DNA from 2 places in the Phascolarctobacterium faecium genome. Region 2 is predicted to be linked to the other one. Evidence: riboswitches for the same ligand, from Rfam matches in the RefSeq annotation. Region 2 holds a riboswitch; the other holds the start of a gene.

Region 1 (8,125 bases), 1.0 Mb from region 2:
TGTTCTATCAGACTTTTGAAAAGTATATTTATAATTTTGATAAAAATCACGTTTAATTGCAATACCCGCAATTAAGCTATCTTTATCTCCATTAAAAGACCAACCCTTCTGAGTATCTGATGTTATATTGAACATTTTATAAGATCCACCAGATACTGAAAATTCTTTTTCATTACTCTTTTTTTGATTTGAAGTAAACCAGCGGCTATTAAAAGAAAATACAGATTTTAATTTGTTACTTGTATCATCATAAACTAAACTAGCTGTGTCACGATTATCGTCATATTTATATGATGTTCCTAGCTTATCAGCAGCTGCTTTAGAACGAGTTATCTGAAATCTATTAAGATCTGATTTTGAATGGTTATAATTTAACGTCAAATTCTTCCCTATATTACCTGTAATAAAAATACTTTCTTTTCTGGATTTTCCTAAAGTATTATAATTATTTTTTTTGCTTCCTGATGAGCTTGCATATTCTCCATAAGGAAATTTACGGGTTTGAGGATTAACTTCATCATAATAATCTTTATCATAATAAACTGAAAAATATTCATTTTGATGGCCAACTGACCATTTATCTGTATAATTACCAATAGTTCCGGATATTGTTGTTTTTGCAGAACCAGAAGCTTTTTTTGTTATTATATTAATTACCCCACCCATAGCTTCGGCCCCATACAAAGTTGCATTAGAGCCACGAACAATTTCTATTTTCTCTATGCTGTCCAGTGGAATATTGGATATCGCATTATAATTTAACAAATTCATCGGAGCACCATTTACTAATACCAATGTGCCTTTATCCAAACCACGAATTTTTGTTCTACTAGCTGAGCCACCATATTCTTGCCCATTAGGACCATATGACATTCCATTAAACCCAATTTGTTGGGCTAAAAGAGTATCAACATTTACTGCACCGCTCTTTTTAATTTCTTCTGAAGAAATTACTGTTACAGCAGCTGGTGTATCTAAATCACGCGTTTCCATTCTCTGCGCTGTTACTACCATAGGATCTAACGTAAATGCTTGACTTGGTTCTTCAGCATGTACTACAGTGCCCCCCCCAGATGACATTGCCAGTTACAAGCGCTACCATCAATGCACTCTTACTCGTACCTTTTTTCAACATACTCAACTTCCCTTCACAACTTTTTTATATTATTGAAATAAAGACGTTTCCTGTACCCTTTCTTTATGGCCGCACAGTACTTGGCCTTTAATTGCAATAAACAAATAAAAAATACCTCTCACCTAAGGCAAAAGGTATTAAACGACTTAATTATAAAAACAAAAGAAGCCGACACATTACCTAACTGTCTCACGCAGTAGTAAAGTAATCATCAGGCAGTTCTTCTGACTTAAGTTCATAGCTTATCCAAGCCTTCCCAGATATTTCCAGTGGCATTAGTTTGGACTCGCTCACTTTTACAGCGACGGGATCGTGTAGGAATTACACCCAACTTATCTATTAAGACATACGTCACCTGACAATAAGTATTTAGTTATGATACTAGATTATATATGAGATTAAGTATTATTTCAAGTTGATGCACCAATTATTTTTCTTATTAATTTTATATTTAGTTTTTTTGATATTTCATATCATTAATAGGATTTATATTTTAATTTTCGGATGTATTATTCACTGCTTGCAAACAAATTTCCAGCATCGCCTCTGCAAACGTTTTCTCTGGCACAGGGATAAGTTCTCCGTTATTTATTTTAGTTTCAAGCTTCGTTCCTTTGCTGCCATAAACGTCCATTTGTTTTACACCATAGGTTTTATCTGCCACATTAAATTGCATCAGCATTTCACAATACTGAACTTTTTCTTTTTTCGCCAGTTTTTCTGCATAGGTTTTATTCATTTTTTTTAGTAATTCTTTGTCTGTAAAAACAGTTTTCACAATAACATTAACTAAATCTTTGTTTACAACCCCGTTTTTTTCTTCTGGGAAATACAGTGAATCCATGTCATATGCATAAACGCCCATAGTGTTTTCTAAAACAATTGACCAACGTGCTGCTTCTATTTCCTCAGCCGTAGGCTTGGGCATCATGCTAATTTCCCAATTGATAGGTGGTGCTTCATCATTCTTTTCTGCAGCACTGGCTGAAACCGCCAATAAGCACATCATGCAAATTGTCAGCAGCATTATTAACTTTTTCATCATATTACCTCTTACCTCCTGTTTAAACATCTAAATTACGTACTATTCTTAAAATCTGTTCCTGAGATAAACTGCGAAGGCTATAATAAGTTGCTCCCATTGCTTTGGCAACAGCTTTGGCCACACCCAGTTTAATAAAATCTGTTTCAGTATCGATAACAACGGAGGTAATTTTAGCCTTCCGAATTTTTTCAGCCATTTTTAAGGCACTCTCTACCGGATCACCACTGTTTTCTTCTATGGCATTAGCTCTGCCATCAGTTACTAAAATCAGAATCGGTTCTAACTCGCTGTCTTTTTTATTCAACATTCCCAAAGTTACCAACGCAGTTGATAAACCGTCTGCTAAAGGAGTTTTGCCGCCAGTAGGCATTTCTGCCAAACACTTTTGTGCAAGATCAACGCTGCGTGTTATAGGCAGCAATAATTCAGCCTTTTGCCTGCGAAAAGCAACCATACCAACACGATCACGTTTCTGATATGCTTCCTGCAGCATATAGAAAATAGCGCCTTTTACGGCCCGCATCCGTTCACGAGCTCCCATTGACCCACTGGCATCAACTGCAAATAAAAATGTATTGCCAATACGTTTTTCGCGTAATTTTTGCCGTAAATCTTCACTCTTAATATTCAGGGCGCAACCGTTATCTTCACGCAGACGCTGAAACGGCGCCGCAGCCCTGATTGTAGCATCAAAAGCCAAATCTTCCACTTTTATTTTCGGCATTTCAGCCCTAACATAACGCCCTTGTTTAAGATCTGTTTTAGTCGTGCTGCGTTTGCCACTGCCACGCCGGACATTGCGATCTTTGCCTAAATCCAGAACCATTTTAGGAAGCTTAAAATTTTTATCAATATCTGCAATCTGTTCTTCCGGTGCTAACTGATTTTTGTCATTGTCAGGACTCTGCTCTTCTTTTTCTTTATCGTCATCCTGATTCTCATCATCGTCACTGTTATCTTCCTCATCACCATCGTCTTCATTATCATCAAGCGGTGGTAGCGCCAACGGTGACTCCTTTGAGTCTTCATCATTATCCTCGTTTTCATCTTGATTCTGCTGTTCATTCTCATCAGGCTGTTCTTCTTCCTGCTGCTCCGGATTTTCCTGTTGTTGTTCTGGTGGCTTCCGCATACGATGCGGCAGCACAAACATGGCAGCTTCTTCCACATCCTTAGGTAAAACATAATTTCTTTCCGCTAAAGCAGCTATAGCTTTAGCGGCTTCCAAAAGATAAATTTCCGCTCTATGACCGGCACAAAAAGCCTGTGCGCACATTTGTGCCGCCAGCTGCATCATGGCTTCTGATACTTCAATTTCTTCTACAATGCTCCTTGCCAAAGCAATCTTTGCCGCTAATTTTTCTGTTTCATTAAAATACCTGTTTCTGAAGCTTTGTATATCAAAGCCACAGGCAAGAGAACGTCTAATTATTTCTGTACGTATTACCACATCTTTCTCACTTTGGGCATCAACATACATACCAAACCTATCTAATATATGACCTGGCAGAACTCCTTCTTCGGGGTTCATTGTTCCAATAACAGTATACGATACAGAATGAGTAAAAGAAATGCCATCACGCTCAACCTGATTGATACCAGAAGCGTTAGCATCCAAAACTGCAGTCAGCAATTCCTGCCGCAATAAATTTGCTTCATCAATATACAAAATATTACCTGTAGCTCTGCTTAATATCCCAGGCAAAAATCTGCGTTCGCCTTTACTAACAGCATATTCAATATCGATACTACCAAAAAGCATATCTTCCGTAGCATTAAGCGGCAAATCCACTATCTTCTGTGTGCCAATAATCTCTTTAGCAGCGCGTACCAAGGTGGATTTAGCAGTCCCTTTTTCACCGCCAATCAAAAGGCCACCTGCCTTTTGATTTACTAAAGCGATCTGCAGAGCTTTTTTTAACTGCTCCTGCCCAACTACTGCCACAAAAGGATAAATAGCATTAGTCAGCATTTATAACGCTCCTTTAGCCCCAGAGGACAAAATACTTTCAACCTTATCCCAATCCAATTGTCCTTCTTCAAAAGGACGACGACGCATACGATGCGGCAATACTAATTTGGCAGCATTTTTTACGTCTTCCAGTTCCACTTCTTTGCGTCCATTAAAAGCCGCCAGTGTCAAAGCTGTTTTAATTACAGTAATATCGGCGCGATGCCCGTCAACACCAAGTTCTACAGCTAATTTAGCAACAGTTTCCAAAAGTTCCTCGTTGATATCTACCTGAGGTAACAAACTGCTGGCTTGTGTAATTTTTGCAGCCAGCTCTTCCTGATCATGCTGATAACCGGCAATAAAAGTATCGGCATCCTGCTCATAAGCCAAACGACGTTTAATTACCTCAACACGCTGCGCGGGATCATGCTCACCTGTAACAACTACTGACAAGCCAAAACGATCCAAAAGCTGCGGGCGGATATCACCCTCTTCAGGATTCATTGTACCAACCAAAACAAAACGAGCCGGATGAGAATATGAAACGCCTTCACGCTCAACTGTATTGATTCCCATTGCTGCAGCATCCAACAATACATCTACAACATGGTCATCAAGCAAATTTATTTCATCCACATACAAAATATTACGATTGGCTTGAGCTAAAATACCTGCCTCAAATTTTTTCTCGCCATGCTTAATCGCATGTTCAATATCCAAAGTACCAACAACGCGATCTTCAGTCGCGCTTACAGGCAACTCGACCACACGCATTTTTATGGTATCGGCAACTAATTTATTATCCTCAGTATATTTAGATGCACAATCTTCGCATAACAGATTGGGATCTGCCGGATCACAATGAAATTTACATCCATGTACTGCTTCCATAGCCGGCAGTAATTCGGCCAAAGCACGTACTGCTGTTGACTTGGCAGTACCTTTTTCACCTTTTATTAAAACACCGCCTAATGACGGGTTTATTACATTTAATATTAAGGACATTTTCATATCATCCTGTCCTACAATAGCTGTAAATGGGTATACTGACATTCTTTTCACTATAACTCCTCCTAAAAGCACAATAATAGTAAGAAATATCCATAAGAATTTCATTACAATTAAATTACTATATCATATTAAGCTATATACCAAGTATATAGTCAAATTTTAAATAAAAATAACTTCAAATTTTTTTGATATAACTATTCCTGTAACTTCATCCCACTCGAATAATAAAACTGCCTGTTTCCCATTATAACTAAATTTTACTTTGCCATGCTCTATAACGACGCTTTGCCCAATAGTCATATCCATCCATTCAGTTTTTCCGGTTTGATTGCAAACCAGCACTGGTAATCCTGTAACAGAGGAACATTTTTCCCATGCTCCTAACGGATTGCCACAAACTTCCGTTGGAGGCCACGCTGCTATATCAATAATTATCTGTGCGCCTTTTTTCTGCATCTTTTTAGCATGTTCACTGTACCATGCATCTGCACATACAAGCACTCCAACTTTAATATTCAAACAATCGATAGGTTTTAGTACATCTGCAGTTCTCGCCCAAGCCTCAGCACCGATACCATGAGAAATAATTTTTCTATGTCTGCCGCATATTTCTCCACTTGGTTCAAATACAATACAAGAATTAAAATTACAGTTCAATTCGCTATCGTATTCACCACACCCCAAAAACAAAAATAAACCATAGTCTTTAACTAATGATAATAAGAAACTTAATTTAGAAGACGGTTGTTTATCTACTTTTGTTTCTGGCTCTAATTTATAAAAGTAATACCCCTGCACTGCTGTTTCCGGAGTAATTACCCAATTAGCTCCTTTTTCAGCAGCAATTCGAACTGCTTTTTCCAATAGTTCTATATTTTTCTGCTCAGGACCATTGCTAAGTTCTAAATGACATAATGCTACTTTCATAAAAACTCCTTCAAATTATATATGAACCGAAGCTTATGCTCCAGTCCATATATTTGCGTTTCATTATTTAAAATGCGTATTCCATACCGATAAGGAAAGAGCGTCCTGGCATAGGAAAAGAATACTTGCCATTAGAAACACCACCCGTTTCAGCATAAGAAGCATTAGTTAAATTATATGCTTTGGCATAAATTTTATAATCTTTTTGAACTTTATATTGCAAAGAAAGATCTAAAGTCAAATACTTAGAATCTACATATTTACTTTTATCAGCACCACTAGCTCCACGTCCATATAATTCTGCATCCCATTTATCTTTATTAAAGCTTATGCCTATTTTATACTGATTAGGTGATACATTAGTATTGCGTTTAAATCCATTTCCATCCTTATTATCTTCCTCAACTTTTACATAGGTATAACTGCCATTTATTGAAAACTCATCCGTTAACTTATGTTTGACATTAAACTCCATACCACGTTTTTTCTGTTTAGCAACATTAGCAACTGTCCAATCACTTAAAAAATTATTTGGATCTAAAGCTGCCCAGTTTATTGCATCATCAAGTTCACTGTAAAATGCATTGATCCCCAATTGTATTTTATCGTTAAGTTTTGTATCATAGCCAATAGTCCAAACTTCACCAGTTTCAGGTTTTAATTTGGCATTACCTATCATCGCGCCTGACACCCCAGGGATTGATGGCGAATAATAGAATAAATCATTAGCCTGTGGCGCATTAAAAATTTGCCCCCAAGAAAGATATGCATGACTGTCTTCACTAAATTTTTTATTTACTGCTACACTTGCCGTAGTTTTATTTCCAAAAAAATTATGTTTATCATACCGAAGCCCCGCATTTAAAAGCCAAGAATCGGCAAAATCCCAGCTATCCTGTACATAAATAGCCTTATTGTTGATTTTAGCAATTTTACCGCCATATGTACCAGGATTATTTACCTCAGATTCTCGCCAATCAGCACCAACGACTACTTTATTATTTTTTGATAATTCCCAAGTTTGTTGAATTTCTACACCATCTTTAGTTTCATAATAATTGCTGTCACTATTATTATCATAAAAATTGCCACTATAATAATTTCTATATATTTGTATAAACCCAGTATTTTTTTCTCCACGTCCCCATTCAAATTTTCCTGAAATATTATTGTTCAAATCAGTACCAGATGCTCCTGGTTTAATAGTATTCCACCCACCTAAACCCGGAGCATAATAAGGTTTGCCACCATCTTTAAATGAGTGCTCAAAATATAACGTTGCTAATTTATCACCGTCAAACTCCTGATCAACTTTAATTGTCGCGCCTATAATATTATTAGAAGAATTAGGCCACTTAACATTATCCCCGGAATCAGCTTCTTTGTATTTTACATAATTTTGCTTTTGTTTGTTTATCGTTGTGATTACGCCAGTTTTACCTTTTTTCACACTTACTAAAGCACTGTAATTTTGCGAACCCCATGAGCCGGTATTTATATTTATTTTTGCATAGTTCTTATTGGCACTTTTGGTAATAATATTTATAACACCACCTACTGCATCTGAACCATATAATGATGATCCTGCACCTTTCAAAATCTCTATTTTTTCAATAAAATCAGGAGATGGCAAATTAGTTATATCAAAACCAGAACGTCCAGAAGTTCCCTTATCCTGGTTAAGTCTTCGCCCATCAACCATAATTAATACTCTATCATCACCATTTAAATAAATATGTTGATCTCCACCTAAAAATCCACTGCGTTTTACAATAACACCAGGAACATTTTCTAAAGCTTCACTTACGCTTTGATAGTTTCTTTTTTCAAACTCCTCTGATGTTATGACCGACATATTGGCAGGAGTATCAACTAATTTATTTTCCATTCTTGTAGCCGTTACAACATACTCATCCAATAAAAACTGCTGCGGTTCCTCCGCGTGTACTACCGTGCCCCCCCAGATGACACTCCCAGTTATGAGTGCTGTCATCAGTACACTTTTACCCAAACTCTTGTTCAACATGCTCAACTTCCTCTCCCAAATTTTTTA
Region 2 (8,735 bases):
AAAAAAATACCCTGCCTGAGCAGGGTATTTTGCTGTTTATTTTAGAATGTTACGGGTTCACCGTAATAAGCACAGGTCAGAACCTTCTTCATACCTTCAGCATCAATTTTTCTCGGATTAGAACCAGTGCAGGGATCCAATACTGCATTGGCGGCGATTTCATCTATATGTTGTTTGAATAATTCTTCGCTGACGCCGTTTTCTTTATAGGTTTGGGCGATACCAAGTTTTTTGTTCAATTCTTTGATTGAATCGATAAGTGCATCAGTCAGCTGTTTATCTGTATTACCGGTAAGTCCCAGCATACGCGCTATAGTTGCATATCTGTCAGCACAAACTTTGGCATTATATTGGATAACAGACGGTAGCAGGATCGCATTACAGCAGCCGTGCGGGATATCGAACATCGCACCGGTTTTATGGGCCAGGCTGTGGGCTATACCTAAAAGTGCATTCGAGAAAGCCATCCCAGCCAGGCATTGAGCAATATGCATTTTGCCTCGTGCATTTTTATCACCATAATAGCTGTCAATCAAACTGTCATAAATATCACTAATAGCTTTAAGTGCCAGCGGGTCAGAGAAATCGCTGCGTGCAGACGCGACATAAGCTTCGATTGCATGGGTCAAAGCATCCATACCTGTATGAGCAGTCAAAGTTTTCGGCATGGTCAGAGGGATATCGGTATCCAAAATAGCAATATCCGGCGTGATTTCAAAATCTGCCAGCGGATATTTTATATTAGTAGAGTAATCAGTAATGACCGAGAATGCAGTTACTTCTGTTGCCGTACCGCTTGTAGAAGGAATTGCTACGAAAATAGCCTTATTCCTGAGTTTGGGTATATTGAAAGGTTTCTTGATTTCTTCAAAGGTTGCTTCGGGGTGCTCGTAAAAGACCCACATGGCTTTCGCCGCATCTATAGGTGAACCGCCGCCGATAGCGACGATAACGTCAGGAAGGAATTTGCGCATGGCTGCGGCACCTTTAAAGACGGTCTCGATAGACGGATCTGGTTCGATGCCTTCGAAAAGCTGGGTTTCCACACCGATTTCATGCAGGATATCTTCGACCTTCTGCAAAAAACCGCCCCGTTTCATAGAACTGCCACCGGTGAGGATCATTGCCTTTTTGTAGCCTTTCAGATTTTTTAATTCGTCGATTGCACCCGAGCCATAATAAATGTCACGTGGTAAAGTAAATCGTGCCATAGCTTGACACCTCCTAAAATAATTTGCCTTGATACTTTCATTATAACATTTTAACTAAATTCTACAAGGTTAGTAGGAATATAAAAAGTTAAATAATTGTAAATTTAAGGAAACATTTAGTAAATGGAGTTGGGAACCCAAATGGCTATAAATTGAGGAAAGTTTTAAAACTTTGAATAAAGTGCCGTGATACGGGAATTTCCTTTTCCAGGCAGTTTTCAACGGTCAGTATATAAGTGTCATTGAACCAGGGAATGATTTCGCGCACTTTATTCATATTGACAATATAGCTTTTGTGAGTTCTCAAAAAACCGCAGGGACGTAGTTTTTCTTCCAAAGTTTTTAAAGGCAGGTTTGATTCCAGAATACCTTTATTGGTATAGATCAGTATTTTTTTACTGGTATCTGTTTTGATAAGATAAATTTCTTCTTTGGGATTAAAGACTAAAAGTTTATTGTTGTTCCAAATAGAGAGCTTGATAGGAAAATTACAGCGGGATGGCAACTGCTGCTGAGATTGATTCTGCAAAACTTTTTGCAATTTTATAACAGTTGCCTGCAGGCGTGTCTTAGTATAGGGCTTAAGAATGTAATCGAAAGCTTCAAGTTCGAAGGCTCGTACTGCGAATTGATCGAAGCCTGTGGAAAAAATTATTTTCGGAGGGTTGGGCAAAGTTTTAAGTTTCTCGCCAACGGCCAGTCCGTCTAATACTGGCATTTCAATATCTAAAAAAACAGCGTCAGCAGTATTGTTTGAAAAATAATCAAGTACTGCCTCTCCATGTTCACATTCAGCAATGATCTCCAAATTGCTGTTAGTTTCCAGTAAGGCTCGCAGTTCTTGGCGGGACGGAAATTCATCATCTGCGATAACTATTTTTAGCATTTCAATCCTCCTCTTGCTTTGGTATTTTAAAACTGACGGTAGTACCTGTACCATATGTACTGTCTATATGAAGACCGTTGTCCGGGCCGTAAATTGCCATTAGACGTTTATGTATATTAGTCAGGCCAATGGATTTACGGCCAGGGATATCAAGAAGCAGCGAAGCCAGTTTTGCTTCAGGAATGCCAATGCCATCGTCATGCACGGATATAAAAAAATATTCTGTATCTTGGCTGACTGTTATAGTGATAGTGCCGCCATCTAATTTTGACCGTAGACCATGTTTGACAGAATTTTCAATTATTGGCTGTAAAATCAGGGCTGGAACCTTAAAAAAGGCTGTGTCATCAATTTCATAATTTATTTTTAGTTTGTCGCCGAAACGTGCTATTTCAATATTAATATAGGCATTGATGTGCTGCAGTTCCTGCCGCAGGGAAATTAATGTATTTGGATCAGCAAGGTTTTGGCGGTAATAATCAGCCAGATAATTGATAAGTTTTTTAGCTGTCTGAGGCTGTACGCTGCAATAATAGCTGATCGTATTTAGGGCATTGAATAAAAAATGCGGATTGATCTGTGCCTGTAGAGCTTTTATTTCAGCATTGGCCAGCAGTTTAGTACGTTCTTTGATCTGATTGATTTCGATATGCGTAGAAAGCATTGTTGCGATACCTTCAGCCAGCTTTGTTTCAAAGGCAGTCATTTTTTCTGCAACTATATGTCCCACACAAAGATAACCAATCGTGGCAGTATCGTTTGCCAGCGGCAAAGCCTGATAAGAAGTAAGTACAGTAAGCTTTTTATTGTTCAGGCAAAATTTTTCTGATAGCAGTGTTTCCAGGTCTCTCTGCAGGTAGTCAAGAAATGGCTGTTCTTGTTCACAGGCTGCGCAGCCAAGCAGCTGATAGTTAGAGGTAATACAGACAACGTCAAAGGATTTGACGTTTTGCAGGATGCTTTCCGTAATTTTTTGGGCGGCATTTTGATCGAAACCATTCTGCAAAATAGAAATTGAACTATTAGTAACATTCAGTGCAATTTTTGCCGCCAGCCCTTCAAGAATATCCTTCTGTTTATAACTGTCCATGATAAGACCGATAAAACAACCGGTACCTAAAGCTGTCGTGATCATTACCTGGAGAGCACAATCTTCAATTGATGGTGTAAATGTGTGGGGATAACAAAATAAGGCGAGTAAAATGATATGGCTGGAAGCGAAAATAAAACTTACGCCGATAGCGTGAGGCAGCAGTTCTTTTTTTTGTTTGAACCAGTGTGATAAAAGTCCTGCCAGTAGCCCTTCTACTAGGAAAAAGCAGCCGCTCACGAGAGCAGCTTTGGTATGGATAAACAAAACATAGTGAACAGAGATGAGCAGACTTGTACAGAAACCGATTAAAGGACCGCTGACTAGACCAGCTACGATAATAAAGATGGAACTGGTGTTGATAAGCCAGCTTTCGCCATATAAAGACCAGTAAGTATTGAGGATGCCTAGCAACGAAAAAAACGCAATAATATGTAGCTTGTTTTTTAACGAATAATTTTGTTGAAATAAGGTTGTTTGAAAAAACGCGGTTCGGCTGCAGATAAAGAAAATAATTAAAAATACTGCTAGTCCAAACCATAAATGACTCATTGTTTGGTAAAGAAAGTTCAGCATGAATTGCTCCTTATAAAGGCAAAATCATGCATCTTATTGCAGATTTTGTCATCTTGAGTTCATTTTTATCCTAAAAGTTGCATTTTATGTTATTTTAAATTTAGGAAATTGGTTGAATTTATCAGATTAAGTTCATTATATAAAAATTTAGTTATACATACAAGAAATGCATCCATTCTATTATGGAAGGGGGATAGTAGCTAATAAGCGCGAAAGGAGAAATTTATTATGGATTTGAAAACGTGTCTTTATGTTGGGTTTGCTCTTTATACGATATTTGTTATTTATGTGGGTTTTATTGGCTCTAAAAAAATAAAAGGGTTAAGTGATTTTGCGGTTGCCAGCGAAAGTATGGGACCGATATCATTAGGATTGGCTTTTGCCGCCTCTTTCTTTAGTGCTGCTACTTTTCTGGGGTATGTCGGATACGCTTACGCCTGGGGGGCTTCCGCTTTATGGATATTTTTAGCTATTTTTGGCGGGTCTACATTAGGGTTTATCGTTATTGCAAAAGGTGTGCGTGACAGTAACACTAAAATTAAAGCTTTATCATTGCCGGACTGGCTGGGAGAAATGTATAAAAGTGACTTTTTGAGGGCGTTGGTTTCTATTATCGTTATGATTCAGATGTTTTATGTGGCTGGTCAATTATCGGCAGGCGGTACGCTTTTATCAGGCCTTTTGGATATTGATTACAGTACTGCCGTTATTGCGGTAACTGTAGTTACTATTGTTTATGTCACCTTAGGTGGTTTGTTTGCGGATGTTTATACAAGTATTGGTCAGACTTGTTTGATGATGTTTGCTGGTGTGATTGTTTTCTTGTCAGGATTCTTTTTCTTCAAGGGCGGCATTACAGAAGTCAGTACGATCATTGCTGCGCGTGATCCACTGTTGACTGCGGTCATTAATCCTAAATCATTACATATGTACAGCTACGCTACTGTTTTCGGTGTTATTTTGATTGAATTTGCTTTTTCTGGACAACCGCAGCTGCTGACAAAAATTTTAGCATTAAAAGATCCTAAAGATATGAAAAAAATGATCTGGACTTGGATTGTTGCCTCATTCTGCTGTATGTTGGTAATTTTTGGCGGTTTGTATATGCTGGCACTGAATCCTGATCTGCAGCAGCCTGACTATGCGGTAGTAGAATATGTCAGAGCTTATTTTCATCCCATTATCAGCACGCTGCTTGCGGTTTCGATTGTAGCGGCATTGATGTCGACAGCCTGTGGTCTGCTTTTGGTTATGACAACCTGTATTGCTAATGATCTTTTTATTAAAACGTTGGTTAAACGTAAAATCATAAATATTCCGCAGGAAAAAGCTCAGAGGATCGCATTTATGATGACGAAGATATTGCCGGCAGTTTTTGGGATTATTTGTGTTTTGATGACACTGCATCCACCGCAATTTATGGGAGTCATGGTCTGGATTGGCATTTCTGGTGTCGCTTCAGCTACATTAGCACCGATGCTGATTGCTATTATCTGGCCTGAACGTATTAATGCTACTGCCGCTATCTGGGGAGCGATTGCAGGAGAAGCAACTTACATGGTTGTTTATCTGTTTACTAATATTGAAAAAAGCGTTATGGCAGCCGGTGCCTGGGGGTTGATCGTCAGTTTTGCGGTAATGTGGCTACTGTCTTCTAATAAAAAGAAACAGCGAATAACAGAAATGTGATCAAAAGTAAAGGATGTGATGAAAAATGTTGTGGGCAAGTCCGATGCTAACAGTTTGGGCCGTAGGTTGTGTATTGACACTTATAGTTTCATATATCCTTTTAGAAAAATGGTATTGAGGCAGGTGTAAATGATGAGGAAACCAAAAGTCGTAATTCTGGGAACTGGTGGAACTATTGCCGGTAGAGCAGGCTCTAATACAGAAATGACAGGCTATCAGGCTGGTGAAATAGGTATTCAGACCTTGATAAATGCTGTTCCGGAAATGCTTGAAGTTGCGGATGTAACTGGTGAACAGTTCTGCAATATCGGCAGTTTTGATATGATTGATGATATCTGGCTGAGATTAAGCCGTAGGGTCAGTGAACTTCTGCAACAGCCGGAAGTCAATGGTATTGTTATTACACATGGTACAGATACGCTGGAAGAAACAGCATATTTTCTAAATTTAACTGTTAAAAGTGAGAAACCGGTGGTTTTAGTTGGCGCTATGCGTCCGGCAACAGCGATGAGTGCCGATGGTCCTGTCAATCTGCTGAATGCAGTTGCTTTAGCCGGTTCGCAAGAGGCGGTTGGTAAGGGCGTATTGATTGCAATGAATGATCAAATTAATGGGGCTCGTGATGCAACTAAAACCAATACTACACATGTGGAAACATTTAAATCGTGGGAACTGGGATATTTAGGCTATTTTCAAAATGGGAAACCTATTTTCTATAAAGCAAGTCTGCGTCGGCATACGGCAGCAGCTGAGTTTGATATCAGTAAAGTAACTGCTCTGCCGCGAGTTGATATCGTCTATCTGCACGTAAACTGTGATGATATTTTAGTAAGAGCGGCAGTTTCGGCTGGGGCGCTGGGAATAGTTATTGCAGCCTTTGGTCACGGGAATCTGCATATTAATATAAAGCCTGCCCTGATCAAGATTGCTCGAAGTGGTATTCCTGTAGTACGCAGTACGAGGGTCGGTAATGGTATCGTAAGCCGGAGTGCAGACGATACTAATAACAAATTTATAGCTGCGGACAGTCTTAATCCGCAGAAAGCCAGAATACTTCTGCAATTGGCGCTGCTTAGAACGAAAAGTCCAGAGGAAATTCAAAGAATGTTTGATGAATATTAAGAAATAATAGTAAAACACCGCTTGTTTAAACAAGCGGTGTTTTCTTTGTATCAGAAGAAATAAATCTTTTGAATAAGCGCAGCGTCAGGTGCCGTCCGCTCGATGCGGACGAGCGCTTGACAGGGGGGACTACTTGATGATAAAATAAAAATAATAGGAATATTTATCAAAACAATTATATAAACAAATAAGTAAAAATTCTAAATAGTTGTATAAAACAATAAATATATAAGATCAGGTGCAGTAATGCTTAATAGAGAAACAGGTGTAAAACCTGTGCTGTCCCGCAGCTGTAATGCAGAGTTAGTCTTAAAATGTCACTGGGAAACTGGGAAGGCAAGACGAGCGATGAAGCAGAGCCAGAAGAACTGCCTGATTTTGACGCTATAAAATTCCTGCGATTGATGGGATTGCGCAATTATTTGACGCCTTTCTGTATTTATATGCAGAAGAGCGTTTTATTTTGTTTCAAGGGCAAAAGCTTTTGAATAAATGTAGAAATAATATGGGAAATGGATGTGGTTAAAGGTGAGAAGATTTGTAAAGAAAAGGTCATTGATATTTACACTGATTGGTTCAAGTTTTTTGTTTAGTGGTGTTACTGCTCATGCTGAAGAAGTTACAGAAAGTTTTACACTTGACCCTATGGTCATTACTGCTACAAGGACGGAGATGAGCGTGAAGGAAAGCCCCTCGGCTGTAGAAATTGTCAGCAGCAAAAAATTGGAAGAAACACAGGCGAAAACGTTGCGTGACGCTTTAAAATCTGCGTTGGGAGTAAACGTCTTTAATGATTTTCAGGGACGCAGTAATGTCAGTATTCGCGGCAGTGAGTCAAGGCATGTTTTAATTATGGTAGACGGTAAGCGTTTGGGTGGGGAACTTTCCTATAATTCCGCTAATGCCTGGGACGTTGATCGTATTCGCATGGAGGATGTGGAACGTGTAGAAATTATCAGAGGTCCAGCCGGAGCTTTGTATGGCAGTGATGCTATGGCGGGGGTTATCAATGTAATTACAAAAACTCCGGAAAAAAATGCCGGTAGTATCAATTATGAATATGGCTGGTATGAAAATGGTAAAGGTGCTGGCTACAAGTCTAATGTTTATCTGCAGGGGGTTGAAAAAAATGTATCCTATAAGTTAAATGCTGGCTTGAATAATAATAGGCCTTATATGGATCCAGCAGGCAGCGGAGATGAAATGAATTTTTATGGAAAGGAACAACCGATATCTTTAAGTGTAGGTTATAAGTTTGATAATGGAAATCAATTATCTGCCGATTTCAGCAGGATTAAAGAGGATAATCAGAAGGGTAGTTCATCTGTAACAGTTATGAGGCCGGGTGAAGTCTGGCAAAATAAAAAATCTACTATTTATAATGATAACAAACGTACAGATTATTCACTGACCTATAAAGGTGATGATGAAAAGCAAAGCTGGATTATCAGAGCTTATCAATCGGTTTATGATAAACGTTATACAAGTCAGGATGTTACGCAAATGTTTACGGGCGGCAAACCTGGAACAATAACTGTTAAAGATCCTAAGATTGATACTGTAAAAAGGACCTTGAGTGTTATTGAAGGTCACGATTCATGGCATATGGGAGATAAACATTATTTAACGGCAGGGCTGGAGTACCGCCGGGATAACAGTGAAGGGACCAGATTAAAGAAGAAAGGTACTCCTGTAGCTGGAGGCAGTGCATATAATGCTTATGATGAAGCGGCTATTAATTATACTGCCGTATATGTTCAGGATGAATTTAAACCTGATGAAAAATGGTTGATTATTCCTTCTGTACGTTATGATTACAGTGATAAATTTGGCAGTGAAATAACAAGCCGTTTGGCAACTACTTATAATGCGGCTAAAGACATACGTGTGAAGGCTGTTATCGGTCAAGGGTATAAAACTCCTACAGTTAATGAGTTGTACCATTTTTGGGAGATGTACGCTGCTAATCCGGGTGGCTCAGGACAGTTTTTTGAGGGTAATCCAGATTTGCAACCGGAAAAATCTTTAAGTTATGAATTAGCTGTGGAGAAGGACTGGGGAGATAAAACTACAGCTCATTTAGGAATTTTCCGCAATGACGTTAAGGATTTGATAAGTTCATACTGGACAGGCAGATTTACTGATGATGATCCCAATAGCT

The links. Region 2 has a riboswitch for cobalamin ahead of PFJ30894_RS03795 (TonB-dependent receptor plug domain-containing protein). Riboswitches for the same ligand answer to the same signal wherever they lie in the genome.
Region 1: it holds a riboswitch for cobalamin, as region 2 does, so the genes downstream of both, PFJ30894_RS08745 (TonB-dependent receptor plug domain-containing protein) here and PFJ30894_RS03795 (TonB-dependent receptor plug domain-containing protein) in region 2, are expected to answer to the same signal.

What each region holds. Positions count from the first base shown of each region.
Region 1 is NZ_AP019004.1:1,795,773-1,803,897, forward strand. It holds gene PFJ30894_RS08745 (TonB-dependent receptor plug domain-containing protein) at 1-993, opposite strand, end outside; cobalamin riboswitch at 1,333-1,509, opposite strand; gene PFJ30894_RS08750 (hypothetical protein) at 1,629-2,180, opposite strand; gene PFJ30894_RS08755 (VWA domain-containing protein) at 2,200-4,152, opposite strand; gene PFJ30894_RS08760 (ATP-binding protein) at 4,153-5,196, opposite strand; gene PFJ30894_RS08765 (carbon-nitrogen hydrolase family protein) at 5,305-6,072, opposite strand; gene PFJ30894_RS08770 (TonB-dependent receptor plug domain-containing protein) at 6,140-8,098, opposite strand; gene PFJ30894_RS11825 (hypothetical protein) at 8,076-8,125, opposite strand, start outside.
Region 2 is NZ_AP019004.1:764,290-773,024, forward strand. It holds gene PFJ30894_RS03770 (iron-containing alcohol dehydrogenase) at 42-1,211, opposite strand; gene PFJ30894_RS03775 (LytR/AlgR family response regulator transcription factor) at 1,357-2,097, opposite strand; gene PFJ30894_RS03780 (histidine kinase) at 2,099-3,763, opposite strand; gene PFJ30894_RS03785 (sodium:solute symporter family transporter) at 3,992-5,452, shown strand; gene PFJ30894_RS03790 (type II asparaginase) at 5,582-6,574, shown strand; cobalamin riboswitch at 6,794-6,964, shown strand; gene PFJ30894_RS03795 (TonB-dependent receptor plug domain-containing protein) at 7,103-8,735, shown strand, end outside.